Regions from separate parts of the Paenibacillus sp. WLX1005 genome, predicted to be linked through region 2. Evidence: predicted binding sites of a transcription regulator. Region 2 holds the regulator's gene; the other holds the start of a gene.
What was found. Region 2 encodes LexA, which represses DNA repair genes until DNA is damaged. Its sites were predicted from a motif close to CGAACATATGTTCG; they were not measured.

Region 1: parE (DNA topoisomerase IV subunit B) is a predicted target of LexA. The motif match lies at 3,208-3,221, and genes of this name have one in related genera.

The regions. Positions count from the first base shown of each region.
Region 1 is NZ_CP176756.1:3,367,078-3,374,302, forward strand. Features, by position in the region: gene gyrA (DNA gyrase subunit A) at 1-695, opposite strand, end outside; gene parE (DNA topoisomerase IV subunit B) at 992-2,971, opposite strand; gene ACE3MZ_RS14345 (ABC transporter permease) at 3,679-4,668, opposite strand; gene ACE3MZ_RS14350 (ABC transporter ATP-binding protein) at 4,661-5,563, opposite strand; gene ACE3MZ_RS14355 (GDSL-type esterase/lipase family protein) at 5,726-6,574, opposite strand; gene ACE3MZ_RS14360 (SDR family oxidoreductase) at 6,866-7,225, opposite strand, start outside.
Region 2 is NZ_CP176756.1:3,124,005-3,131,229, reverse strand. Features, by position in the region: gene ACE3MZ_RS13355 (glycoside-pentoside-hexuronide (GPH):cation symporter) at 1-903, shown strand, start outside; gene ACE3MZ_RS13350 (glycoside hydrolase family 127 protein) at 1,016-2,992, shown strand; gene ACE3MZ_RS13345 (hypothetical protein) at 3,050-3,283, shown strand; gene ACE3MZ_RS13340 (hypothetical protein) at 3,559-3,978, shown strand; gene lexA (transcriptional repressor LexA) at 4,054-4,680, opposite strand; gene ACE3MZ_RS13330 (LysM peptidoglycan-binding domain-containing protein) at 5,150-5,797, shown strand; gene ACE3MZ_RS13325 (DUF896 domain-containing protein) at 5,989-6,186, shown strand; gene ACE3MZ_RS13320 (methyltransferase) at 6,388-6,918, shown strand; gene ACE3MZ_RS13315 (HAD family hydrolase) at 7,080-7,225, shown strand, end outside.

The DNA of each region.
Region 1 (7,225 bases), 240 kb from region 2:
TATGCTTCGCGAATCCCGCTACCGCCCATAATGATACCGCCGGTCGGGAAATCTGGACCTTTGACATAATTCATCAGCTCGTCCAGCTCCATCGCCGGATTTTCCATCAAAGCGATACAAGCGTCAATCACTTCACGCAGACTATGCGGCGGAATCTCGGTTGCAAAACCAGAAGAAATCCCGCTGACGCCGTTCACGAGCAGATTCGGATAGCGTGCAGGCAATACCATCGGTTCTTTGGTTGTATTATCAAAGTTATCTTTGAATTGGACAGTATTGCGGTCAATATCGCGTAAAATCTCCATCGCAATAGAAGACAGACGCGCTTCGGTATAACGCATCGCTGCTGCTGGATCATCATCTGGGGAACCCCAGTTACCGTGTCCATCTACGAGTGTATGTCCCATTTTCCACGGCTGCGCCATCCGTACCATACCGTCATAAATGGATGCGTCACCGTGCGGGTGATAGTTACCCATGACGTCGCCGACGGTTTTGGCAGATTTGCGGTAACCTTTTTCGGGGGTGTTGCCGGATTCGTACATCGCATACAAAATACGACGTTGTACCGGCTTCAGACCATCGCGCACATCGGGGATCGCGCGATCCTGAATAATGTATTTGGAATATCGACCAAAACGGTCACCGACGACTTCTTCCAGAAACGCCGGCATATATTTTTCATTCGTAGCCATTCACTCACCTTACCTTACCCTCCGGTCCAGCCGGATTGTGATCAAATGCTGCACCATGCAAAAAGGAATGAAAGCCATCCACACAGGTGTCTCATTCCCATTTGCAGCTGGCAGCTTTGTTGTTTGCTTACAGCTTATATAACAGTGGATGATGCGTCATACTCTACATCAAGCTTGTTGTTGTGTGTTTCTTCTATCGAAAAGCAATAGTACCATCGGTCTAGTCTGCCTATATGCTTGCTTGTATTTGCCTTTACTTGCTTGTATAGAATATAACGATCATTACAATCATCTGGTTACTCGACGTACTCGGTGAAATCAACATTTTCGACAATCCAGCGTTTACGCGGATCGACCTTGTCACCCATCAATGTGGAGACGCGGCGTTCTGCTTTGGCAGCATCTTCGATCTGTACTTGCAGCAACGTACGGCTTTCCGGGTTCATTGTCGTTTCCCACAATTGATCCGGGTTCATCTCACCAAGTCCTTTGTAACGCTGCAATTCGACGTTTTTGCCATATTTTTTGAGCGATTGCTCCAGCTGCTCGTCGGTCCAAGCATATTGCTCATCGGTCTTTTTCCCGGAGCGCTGCGTAATTTTGTACAGCGGCGGCTGAGCAATATAGATACGCCCTTGATCGATCAGCGGTTTCATGTACCGATAGAAGAACGTCAGCAGCAGCACCTGAATATGCGCTCCATCGGTATCGGCATCGGTCATGATGATGATTTTGGCATAATTGCTATCTTCAAAGGCAAATTCGGTACCAATGCCTGCACCGATTGCTGCGGTGATCGCACGATATTCCTCGTTTTTCATCACATCTGCCAATTTTGCTTTTTCCGGGTTCATCGGTTTTCCTTTGAGTGGCAAAATCGCTTGCGTTTTGGAATCGCGACCTTGTTTCGCTGAACCGCCCGCGGAATCACCTTCGACGATGAATAATTCATTTTTGGAAAAGTCCTTGGACTGTGCCGGACTCAGCTTGCCGTTCAGGTTGGAGCTTTCGCTGCGTTTGCGACCGGTACGCATATCGTCGCGCGCTTTCCGCGCCGCTTCACGCGCACGGGATGCCTGAACTGCCTTTTTGATCAGTTTCTGACCGACCTGCGGGTTTTCTTCAAGAAAACGCTGCATGTTCTCAGCTACAACCGCATCCACCGCACCGCGTGCGGACGAACTACCCAATTGATCCTTCGTCTGACCAACAAATTCGACTTCGGACATCTTGACACTGATGACCGCCATCATGCCTTCACGTAGATCGCCGCCCTCAAGGTTTTTATCCTTTTCCTTGATCATAGCGTTCTTGCGGGCATAATCGTTCAGTACACGCGTATAGGCAGTTTTGAAGCCTGTTTCGTGCGTACCGCCGCCGCGTGTCGGAATCGAGTTAACAAAAGAAGCGATTGTCTCGGTGTAGCCTGCATTATACTGCATGGCAATCTCCACTTCGATATCGTCGCGCTCTGCATTGAAGTGAATCACATCATGCAGTACGTCTTTGCCTTCATTTAGGTACTCGACAAATTGACTGGCGCCGCCTTCATAATAAAAGCGATCTTCTTTGTCGTTCCGATCGTCCTTGAGCAGAATCTCCAGACCGGAGTTCAAGAATGCAATCTCTTGCAGACGCTCAGACAATGTATCATAGTTCAGCGCAATGCCGTTCTGGAATACACGAATATCCGGTTTAAAGGTAACTTTGGTGCCGGTAATTTTCGTTTTGCCGATCACTTCAAGTCCGCTCACTGGCTCGCCAACATGCTCTTTGCCCTTTTTGTCCGTCCAGTATTCAAAACGCTGACGGTGAATACTACCATCACGGTAAATCTCGACTTCCAGCCATTCGGATAGGGCATTCGTTACCGATGCACCTACGCCGTGCAGACCGCCAGATTTCTTATATCCACCACCGCCGAATTTACCACCGGCGTGCAAAATCGTAAAGACGACCTGCGGTGTCGGGATGCCGCTTTTGTGCATGCCCGTCGGAATGCCGCGGCCGTTATCATATACGGTTACCGAACCGTCTTTATTGAGGCTGATTTCAATTCTGTTGCAATGTTTGGCAAGATGCTCGTCGACTGCATTGTCCACAATCTCCCAGACAAGGTGATGCAGTCCGGACGAACTTGTACTACCGATATACATCCCCGGACGCTTCCGTACGGCGACAAGCCCTTCGAGCACCTGAATGTCGTCAGCATCATACCCGGACGACTGCGGGTTCACGCCACGGGATGAAGTTGTTCTGGAATCGATCTCGACCATTCAAGGTCCCCCTTTGTTCATTTCAATATTGCTAGGTCCTGTTTGAACTACGCTTTGCTAGTATAATGGTTCATCCGCGATTATACCAGAGCAGATGAACAATAAAGCCGCTGTCTAACTACTACTGGATATATATTTAAGATAATTTACATCGGTTAAGCATATCATACCTAGCGTCCAACGCACATTTTAGATTTACATAAAATGTAATATCGCAAAATCATGTTCGCAATACCCAAACACATGTTTGCATTTCCTTTATTCATTCTAATCTATATCATGACTTTCGTAAAGGGAATATTGCGCATAATCGCGATGTATGTCTCGCGTTTACGTATTCCGGTTAGGAACTTGTGGACAGAGTAGCAGCGTATGATGTCTGTCGCCTTGAGAGATGATATACATTTAAACCGTTTGTACAACGTTGATATCTCTTTTCTCGGCAAGTTTGCGAAAAATATAAACCGCCATCTGTAAACGATATACGATTCATATGGATTTTTTGTGTCGTTCCCTTGCCTATTTTATGGGAAAGTGTGGTCTATGACATATTGAATTGAGCTTAATCTTCCACACTATTTCAGCATTGTTTTAGCACTATCATCTCATCTAAGTAGATTCTACATCCTCGTCTCTGCATGCAAAAAAACCTGTCTACCGACACGCAATTGTTGTCGACAGACAGGAATTATGATGATTGATCAATTCTAATTCAGCACATCACGCTTCGTAAAGACAGCAAAGGAAATGATGAGCGAAACGGCTGCCCATGTCCCAAGCACGGCGAGCGAGAATGGCAAGGTCATGCCTTCAATCGGAGCAGGGCTACCGGATAGATAATCAGTCAATCCAAGATTGACCATAAACAAATACTTCGCACTACTCCATGATGCCGCCATGTTCGTTAAGATCGTCCCGGCAATAAGTGCTGCCATCATAATGACGATACTGGCGGCAGTACTGCGCACCAGCACAGACACCATAAATGCCAGCAAGCCGACGGTCAGACCGACGAACCAGATCAATCCCAGCTGCATTAGAATGAATTGCCACTGGTCAATCGCATGCACCGTATCCATATTGACTCCGGTATCACTCGGCTGGAATCCGGTAAACACCGGTATCGTAAACCCGGAATACCCAAATACTAGCCCGGATATACCGTAACAGATAATAAAGGTGGATATAACAATCAGCGATACGAACATGACGAGCGTAATGATCTTACTGAGCAGGATTTTCCACCTGCGCACCGGTCTCGTCAGCAACATCTTGATCGTACCGCCAGTCCGTTCGCCAGATACGAGATCTGAAGCAATCGTCATAATCAATAACGGGATAAACAAGCTGCTAGAATTGTCCAGAAACTCACGGGTGAATGTGACGCCGCCCGGTTCATTCGGATTGACGTCATTTTGCAAATAATATTGCATCTGCTGGATGAAGATCCGGCGGTACTTTTTCCATTCCTCTGGTACACGGTCGCTGCCGAGCGAGTTCTGATTGTCGGTAATTGCCTGTTGCAGCTCAGTACGCCAATCATCACCAAATTTCTGGCGATTTTCCTGAGCTTCGCGCATGGAGGCGTAGGTGAACATCGGCACAAGTACAAGCAGCACTAGCAGCACGACATAGAATCTCTTTTTCTTGATAATCTTGATCGTTTCGTTCTGTACGAGCGGCCAGATGCTATTCAATCGTCTCACCTTCCGTTATGCCGAGGAACAGCTGCTCCAGGGTAGGATTTAGTTTGCGTACATTGTTCACGGCAATACCGGCTTGTACCAAAGCTTGAATGGTCGTCGCAATACGCTCTTCCGGGGTACGGGTAATGATACTGCCGGTTGTGAGTGAAGCGGCGGTATCGTTATCCAAATGCGCTTCGCTCAGATCAAGTACGGTAATATCAGGCAACGATTGTAGCAATGCAGTTCCCTGCTCCACCGGTTCCAATTCCCAGATGACAAGATGCTCCTTATCCTCCACCAGTTCGCTTACACTGCCAACCGCGATTACACGACCGCTGCCAACGATGGCGACACGATCACAGAGCAACTGAATCTCGCTCAACAAATGACTGGAAACGAACACTGCCATTCCCTGTGCAGCCAATTCGCGAATAAACAGACGCATATCCCGAATCCCTTTCGGATCAAGACCGTTGGTTGGCTCATCTAAAATAAGCAGTCGCGGGCGTCCAAGCAATGCTTGCGCGATGCCGAGCCGCTGGCGCATACCAAGCGAGTATTTGCTCACTTTATCGTGGATACGCTCATCTAGACGTACAATTCGCGTGACTTCCATAATACGCTCTTCATCCACACCGGGCTGCATACGGGCGAAATGCTGTAGATTTTCCCAGCCCGTCAGATATGGATACATTTCCGGGTTCTCAACGATAGAGCCGACATAAGCAAGCGCTTTTTCTGGTTCACGGGTCACGTCGTAGCCGCAGATCGTAATCTTGCCTTCCGTTGGACGGATCAGATTGACAAGCATACGGATGGTCGTCGTCTTACCGGCTCCATTCGGTCCGAGGAAACCGAAGATTTCACCTGCGCGCACGTTAAAGGTCACGTCCTTGATGATCATGCGTTTGCCGATTTTCTTCTTAACATGTTCAGCCGACAGAACGATTTCGTGTTCCTGTGGCAACGTAGATGTAACGATATGCGATTGACTGATAGGGAGATTCAATCCGGGGTTGTTCATGCGATACGGCTCCTTCCTATGACGCAAATGGGGATGTGAATACTATTGCAGACTTTGCACAATCCGGGTCGCAATCTGCTCATATCCGTCTCCGTTCGGGTGAAAATGGTCGGATGACAGATAGCGCGACAGGTTGTTCTGGAACAAGTCAAAGGTCGGAATCAGCATCATATGCTGCTGTTCATTTATCATGCCCATCACGGATGTGTTCCAAGCCGTGACCGCTTCATTCGCAGGCACGCGTAGCTCCTTCAGATCGCCAAATGGATTGTACAATCCAAGGTATAGAATTTGCGCATCGGGATTGATCTCCGCAATTTTCGTAAGGATTTTCTGCAAACGGACTGCCGTTTCTGGCTCTGCCTTCAGTAGCTGTGTGGCACTAGGCGCTTCCTGCTCCAGATTGCCAAGCGCTTCACCGCCATTAAACAGATCATTGGCGCCGATTGATAACATGATCAGATTCGCCTGCTTTAATGTATGCTGTACACCCGCCTGATCCAGCGAGGACAAGATAGCAGTCGTTTTCTGACCGTTGATGCCAAGATTCGCAACCAGCTTGGCGTCGGTGCCTTGCTGCTGCAATAAACTAACCGTGCGGCGGACAAAGCCACTACCGGCGTCATCACCGGTGCCTTTTGCCAGTGAATCGCCCAGCGATACGATGCGCACGCCTTCTGCCAATGACGGTACAGTAGTCTGAGCCGTATCGGTTGCGGACGAGCCAGCGGTATTATCCTGTCCGCTGCTGCCAGATGTATACGTACTGCCGACCGGATTGATCACATCATTGATGGCATACACAAAGCCGCCGATCAACAGCAAGGTGGCAACAATGGAGGCAATGCTCGTAATCCTCCAGATGGATGCAGATGAAGAATTGGGCTTCATAGACGAACCTCCAGCTAGTCATTTGAAAAGATAAGATGTACACGACAGTCTGTAATGGTTGCATACGCAACATTGTGTCTTCTTCATTATATACAAGGATACGGGTAACTTCCAAATATGCAGACACTATCTTTTAGATACGACAAACATGCTTTCCCCATCGTAAAAGTGGCGATACAGCCTGCCGTTATCTTTTACCCGGAGAAAGCATGTCGATATCAGTGTATGGAACAACATTGCAAAAATATATCTAGCATTCGTGAACCGCTATCTACAAGCTTCTATCGTCACTCAGCGATCAAAATAGTGCCCTTCTTCCAAATCCTCCATCAATCCTTGATGTACCGGTTTCCAATCTAGCCGTTGCTGCGTCAGCTCACTGGAGATCGGGGTATCCGCCGATGCCGCAAAATTGATCCAACCAAAATGCTCTGGCGCTTGTTCAGCCGTAATACTTCTCACCGGCACATTCAGATGACGACCGATCACGTCGGCAATCGTTTTAAAAGGGATACTGCTTTCGCCAACTCCATGAAAAGTAGAACCACCTGCTGCCTGCTCAATCGCTTTGCGGAACAGAACTGCTACATCCAGACGATGCACTGCCGACCAGCGATTACTGCCGTCACCCACGTAAGCGGAAAAGCCTTT
Region 2 (7,225 bases):
AATTCATTTCGGATGGTCGGTGGCAATATCGGTAACTTTGCAGCGGTGACGTTTACGTTGCCATTGGTGGCATTTCTCGGTGGCGGCAACGATCAGAAAGGGTTTTTCTGGACATTATGTCTGTTCGGTGCTGTCTCGATTGTGATGTTTCTGATCGCATTTGGTAACTTGCGTGAGATCAATACGGAAAAGATCAAAACAATTCCGCTACGCTCCAGCTTGAAGGCTCTTCGTGGCAATTGGCCGTGGATGTTGCTTGTGGCTGCCAATTTGCTGTTCTGGATCGCACTCACAATCCGTACATCCACACTAGTTTATTATTTTGAATACAATATCGGTCAGAAAAATCTGGTGCCACTCATCAACGGCATCTCAATCATTCAAGTGCTGGGCATGGTGTCGATTCCGTTTATCGTGAAATATACGAACAAGCAGTTAACGATGATTCTCGGCTTTGTGCTGGCGGCGGGTGGGCAACTGATTCTGTTTGCTGCTCATGGGCATATGTCTACACTGATTGTTGGCTGGATTATCGCTTGTATCGGTTCAGGTATTGCCTGTTCCATGCCGTTTGCCATGCTGTCAGATACGGTGGATTATGGCGAATGGAAAACTGGGCTGCGTGCTAGCGGTATTCTGACGGCGATTGGCAGTGCCTTTTGCATCAAGGCAGGTTCCGGTCTCGGCGGCTTTATTCCGACCCAATTTATGTCGGCGTTCGGTTATGTGCCGAACGTAGCGCAAAGTGCACAATCGCTGTCTGGTATTCAATTCGTATTTATTTGGCTGCCAGCGATTGTATTCGCGCTAGGCATCATTCCGATGATCTTTTACCGGCGGTTTGAACGAAAAGAAAGCTTTGTTCGCAAACAGCTGATCCAAAAACAAGAGCAGCAAATCTAAGCAAAGGCAGTGCAGTCAGCCAATATAGCGTATGCAGCCTATGTACATGCAATTCACAAGAAATGACAACAAATAGGTACAAAAAGAAGCAGTGTGGAGAGGAGCCATTTCGATGTCTTTACAACTGAAACAATTCACTATTACCGATCCCTTCTGGTCTCATTATCGCGAGCTAGTACGCACCGAAATGATTCCGTATCAGTGGAATGTACTGAATGACAACGCCAATATCGTTATCGAAAAAGAGCGTAACGATGAAACGATTCCATCCGAGAAAAGTCATGCAATCGAGAACTTCAAAATTGCTGCTGGACTGAAGCAAGGCAGTCATTATGGCTGGGTATTTCAAGATAGCGATGTGTATAAATGGTTGGAAGCGGTCGCGTATTCGTTATCTTTTCACCCAGATCAGCATTTGCAGGAGCTAGCAGATGGTGTCATAGATCTGATTGCGTTGGCGCAGGAGGAGGACGGGTATCTCCATACGTATTTCTCCATTGAAGAACCGGAACGCCGATTCAAAAAACTTGCCGAAAGTCATGAGCTGTACTGTGCAGGACATTTTATCGAAGCGGCAGTCGCTTATTATGAATCAACTAACAGTGAAAAAGCCTTGTCCATTGCTTGCCGTCTTGCAGATTGTATTGATCATCATTTTGGTAAGGAAGCAGGCAAAATTCAGGGCTATGACGGTCATGAAGAAATTGAGCTAGCTCTGACTCGTCTGTATGCGTTGACAGGTGAATCGCGTTATCTGGAATTAAGCCGTTACTTTTTGTATGAGCGTGGTACAGATCCTACCTTTTTTGCCAGACAGCATGCGGCAGATCCAGGTACTCGTCCGGTAATTGAAGGTATGCAGCATCGTCCGCTTGAGTATTATCAGGCGCATAAGCCGATTTTGGAACAGGAAACCGCAGAAGGGCATGCGGTGCGGCTGGTGTATCTATGTGCTGGGATGGCAGATGCTGCACATCTGGCGGGGGATGAACAGATGCTGGCAGCCTGTCGTCGACTGTGGAACAATCTCGTAAGCAAGCGTATGTACATTACCGGTGGTATTGGCTCTACAGTAGATGGTGAAGCATTTACACTGGATTATAATCTGCCCAACGATACGATGTATTGCGAAACATGCGCTTCGATCGGTTTGATCTTTTTCGCCTTTACGATGTTAAAAAATGAAGTCAAATCGCAGTACGCCGATGTATTGGAGCGTGCACTGTACAATACGGCGATCGGCGGCATGGCGCTGGACGGCAAGCACTTTTATTATGTGAATCCACTGGAAGTGCGTCCAGAGAACAGCATCCACGATCCAGGCAAAAGTCATGTCAAATTTACGCGTCCCGCCTGGTTCGGTTGCGCCTGCTGCCCACCCAATCTGGCACGTCTGCTCACATCGCTGCACAAGTATGTGTATACCGTGGATGCTGAGCATCAGATTATTCATACGCACCTGTACGTAACAGGTACAGCCCATCTGGAATTAAACGGTCAGCAAGTGCAGCTACAACAGCATAGCCAGTTGCCGTGGGAAGGGCAGGTGCACATGAGTATCCATACTGCTGAACCAGTAGCCTTTACATTTACGCTACGTATTCCATATTGGGCAGATGGCTATACGCTTCAGATAAACGGCGAATCAGTCATCGCAGAGCCGCAGGATGGATATATAGCACTGCATAGAGTATGGCAGGATGGGGATCAGATCAAACTGATTTTGCCGATGGATATTCGTCAGTATGCGGCGCATCCATTAGTACGAAGCGATCAGGGCAAGCTGGCGATTGGGCGCGGACCGCTCATGTATTGCGCAGAAGAAGAGGATAATGGTGACAATCTACATCTCATTCGAGTATCGCCTGAAGCGGAGTACACGTACCAGTTCCAGCCGGAGTTACTCGGAGGCGTAGGTGTGATTCAAGTAGAGGCGCAGCGACAGCAGATTGCAGCGGAGTGGGCAGGTGAATTGTATCGTTCCTTTGTAAAAGGAACATATGTCCCGCATACCTTGACGCTGATTCCGTATTACAGCTGGGCGAATCGCAAGTCTGGTGAGATGCAAGTATGGCTGCATACATCCTAGACAGACCCTGCACAGCAGAGCATTATTACTAACAAAGGCAAAAGGAGGACATCTTGCATGCGGAATAAAGTGAATATCCATCCCGCTACATTTGCAGGGCAGGTCATCACTGGTTACGTATCTCAACAACAGCATGCCGAAGCGATTGCCAAGGATCATTTAGCGTTGTATTTAAATGCCTATTTTCTGGCAGAAAAGTTTAACACCATGGAAAATCAACTGGCGGAAAAGGCAGAGAATAAAGATTTCAAAGCATTAATGGCTAAAGTGCTGGAAACGAAATTATTTTAAACAGAACTACTACAAACCTGAATATTTTAAAAGAGGCATATCATATTAGCACATCTGCATAATCGTCTGAAGCTACACCGGTGTATGATCATACACCGGTGTTTGCTGTCCTCTTTTTCAATAAAAGCTGATTGGTAGCCATAACATATCCACCTCATTATGCCGAAGATAGGAATATCTGCCTCATGGGTAATATAGTTCAGCAGGACAAGCAAACACTGGAAAAACAAACCATTCATCTGCGGCTATGCCTGCATTGTCAAGGAGGAAAAGCGATGGACGAAGAAGTAAGAGAACGATTGACGCTTGTATACGAACAGCATTTGAGAAACTTAACTGCCCGTTTGAAACAGCTGTATACGATTGATAATCCGCTTCATGAAAATAATGTATCCGGCGAAGAAGTCATTGACGTACGGCATGAATATGAAGTATGCCGCAGGTTAGAGGACATCTATAGCGCTGTCGAGCGCACCGGTGTGCCGCAAGGGCAGACGTATGAAGATTATAGCTCCTATATGTTTCACGCCAGCAAAGCCAAAGATGTGTTCAGCGCCAAAATTGAGGAACTAGAACGTCAGCATCATGCCGAGATTACTAATATCAACGCACTTATGCAAATGTTCCGGATGGAATTGGCACGATTGAAAAAGGGTGATATCGGTGAACAGCAAGTAACAGCGAGGCAAGGATAACATAAATAAGCACAAAAAAGACTCCTGATGTGATGATCAGGAGTCTTTTTGTAATGCAGCTGATACCGGGCAGAATCAGTGCAAATTACGGAACAATCCAACCACTTTACCAAGAATGGTAACACGGGTCAGGCGCAACGGCTCGTATGTTGGATTCTCCGGTTGAAGACGAATATGGTCTTTTTCCTTATAAAAGGTTTTGACAGTTGCTTCGTCATCTTCGGTCATCGCAACAACGATATCGCCGTTGTCCGCGGTTTGTTGCTGACGAACGATCACATAATCACCGTTGTGAATACCGGCTTCGATCATACTATCGCCAATAACGGAAAGCATAAAAATTTGGTTATCACCAGTAAATTGCTGTGGCAGTGGGAAGTAATCTTCAATATGCTCAGTTGCAGTAATCGGAACACCAGCAGTTACTTTACCGATGATTGGTACACGAGATACCGATTGCGCAAACAACAGATTATTTTCGGACTCTTCCTGACCAAGCAGCTCAATCGCACGTGGTTTAGTCGGGTCGCGACGGATCAAGCCTTTCTTCTCCAAACGATCAAGGTGACCGTGTACAGTGGAGCTGGAGGCAAGACCGACCGCTTCGCCGATCTCACGAACGGATGGCGGATAGCCTTTCAGTTTTACTTCATTCCGGATAAATTCCAGAATCGCCTGTTGGCGGCTAGAAATCTTGGACATACCGTATCAACCCCAATACTAGTAACGTTTGGGAAAAGTATAACACAGAACTACCGTTCGCACAAACATAAGTTCTAAAATTTAGCAAGAATATATAAAATGCGAACAGAAGTTACATGAAAGGATCTTCATTTTTAAGAATAACCTGCATTTCAAAAAATAAATAATCAATCGTTGAATCTCAATAATTACAGATCGCTGTATCCAAATATAAAGATTCAACTATACGCAATTGTGAATGTAGCAACTACAACTACAACTACATAATTTATCGATATAGAAAGTAAAAGGGCAACTTACAAACGGAGATTATTCAGTACTGTAGACTCTATTCAATTATAGGAACAGGTATTCGGTATTGTTTTAACTAAAAAGCGAACAAAGGTTCGAAAAAGTGCTTGATCAAAACATATGTTCGTGTTATATTCTTTTCAGGAAAACAAGAACAAACGTTTGGAGCGTGAAGCACATGCTAAAATATTCTACATATAAAAGTATCCACCAACAAGAACAGGAATCGCAAACCATCGAGCCTATCGTCAAAGGAACAGACACCGGTTCTTCTCATACAACTTCTGCCTCATCGAACATCTCTGCATCTTCTATTTCTACATCTCGCTCAGGCAATATCCGTCAGAATTCAGCAGTGCGCAATCCAGCATCGCCCCAAGAACCGGCAGTGACCGAATGGACGTATGTATCTGGCGAGAACAAGCGCCAATCATCCGGTACACGCAAGTCGCATCGCACCTTCCGGCAGAAAACGCTAGAACTGATTCAGATGACCGCGCGCAAATCGCTAAATAGTAAAAAGAAACGCAAACGTCCATCCCGCAAGTCGAATTGGAATTCCACCGGACGCATGTTTGTTTGTCTGCTGTTCGCGAGTGTATTGCTGTATGGCGGAGTACAGCACTTTGTAGTCGCGGACGAATCTCCGGCGATGAAGCAACATGTAATCGTATCTGACGGTGACAGCCTGTGGGCGATTGCTTCTCAATACAAAGCACCAGATGCTGATATTCGCGATTACATCGCAGAGATTCGGGATGAGAACAATTTGGCGACCAGCGAGATTCAAAGCGGTGACGTATTGGTGATTCCGAACCAACGATAATAGGAATATGCAAGCAAGTTACTTCCTACGTTAATATGACAGTTTTGATATGCTTGATCTAACAGTTAACGAACCGGTTCTCCTCCGGTTTTACATATATGCCATATTGGTGGCTTGTCACGGTGTGAATAACCTTGACAAGCTTTTTTTTACATGTCAAAGTTAGAAAAGAGAGTTTTGGGAGGGTAGTTATGGACATCGATGTAATCATTGCACGCATTAACGAATTGGCACGTAAAAAGAAGGAATCCGGTCTAACTGAAGAAGAAACAGTAGAACGTGATGAACTCCGTGCCGTTTATCTTGGCAACATCCGCCGCAATTTCCGTCAGCAACTAGACACGATCGAATGGGTCGAGGACAGTGAAACGGAAGAAAAGGGCAAATAAACGACGGGCTGACCCGTCCAATCCGGTTATGATCATCGACGCAATAACCATATAGGGATGTCGCAGCTGATCCATGATCAAGCCCCGGCATCTTCTTTTATTTGCGGCGTTTGTCTGTATTTGAGCGTGCAGAAGCTGCTTTTGGACTCTGCATGTCTGAATAGAAGTAATATTCATCAATTTTATTTAGGGGGAAATGCGATGTCCCGTTCCTGGGAAAGGCAAGTCAAACGCAATACGAAGCAAGTGAACGATCGCCGCAAAAAAGCCGGTCAAGATCGAATCGGTAGTAACGGCACCAGTAATACCGCATCCGAATTTACCACATACAAAGGACGCAATTTTGTGTTCCCGGCAACGCTCGTTCTGCTCGGAGTTGTATACGGTATCATGGGGATTATGTATCCGGCGACCAATAGTAGCACCATCTTGTTTGTTGTGACTGTTCTGCTGTATGTATTCCTCGGAGTCGTTCTGTACTTCCGTCGTCCATATTTGAAAATCGGCAAAGACTCCCTGATCACGACTAAGTTTAACCGTGATCGTATCATTACCGCTGACAAAGTGAAGAAGATTCGTTTGCAAAAAGGCTATGTCGTTATTGAGCACAGCACCAAAGGTGGCGCATGGGTATTCGCACGTACGCTGAATCGTTATGATACAGCAGCGATGGCAGAGCATCTGCGTATGTTCGCAGCACAGCACCACATTACGATCGAAGATAAACTGTAACATTGTCATACCACTATATGATTTACAATAAATGAATGAAATTAGAGTAACAGGTATATCGGAGAGACAGAGGATATGAAGGTTATTAGATCATATGCTGTGCTCTTGATTGCCTGTTTCGCTATATCAATATGCTTAACTATCGCCGGGAGGGTTTGAACTTGACTATTGAAGCTGTTTTGTTTGATTTGGATGATACGCTGTTGTGGGATGAACGCAGTATTGAAGAAGCATTTGAACAAACCTGCTTGTTTGCTGCCGAGCAGGCAGGCGTAGATACAGTCGAATTGGAAGCCGCTGTGCGTCG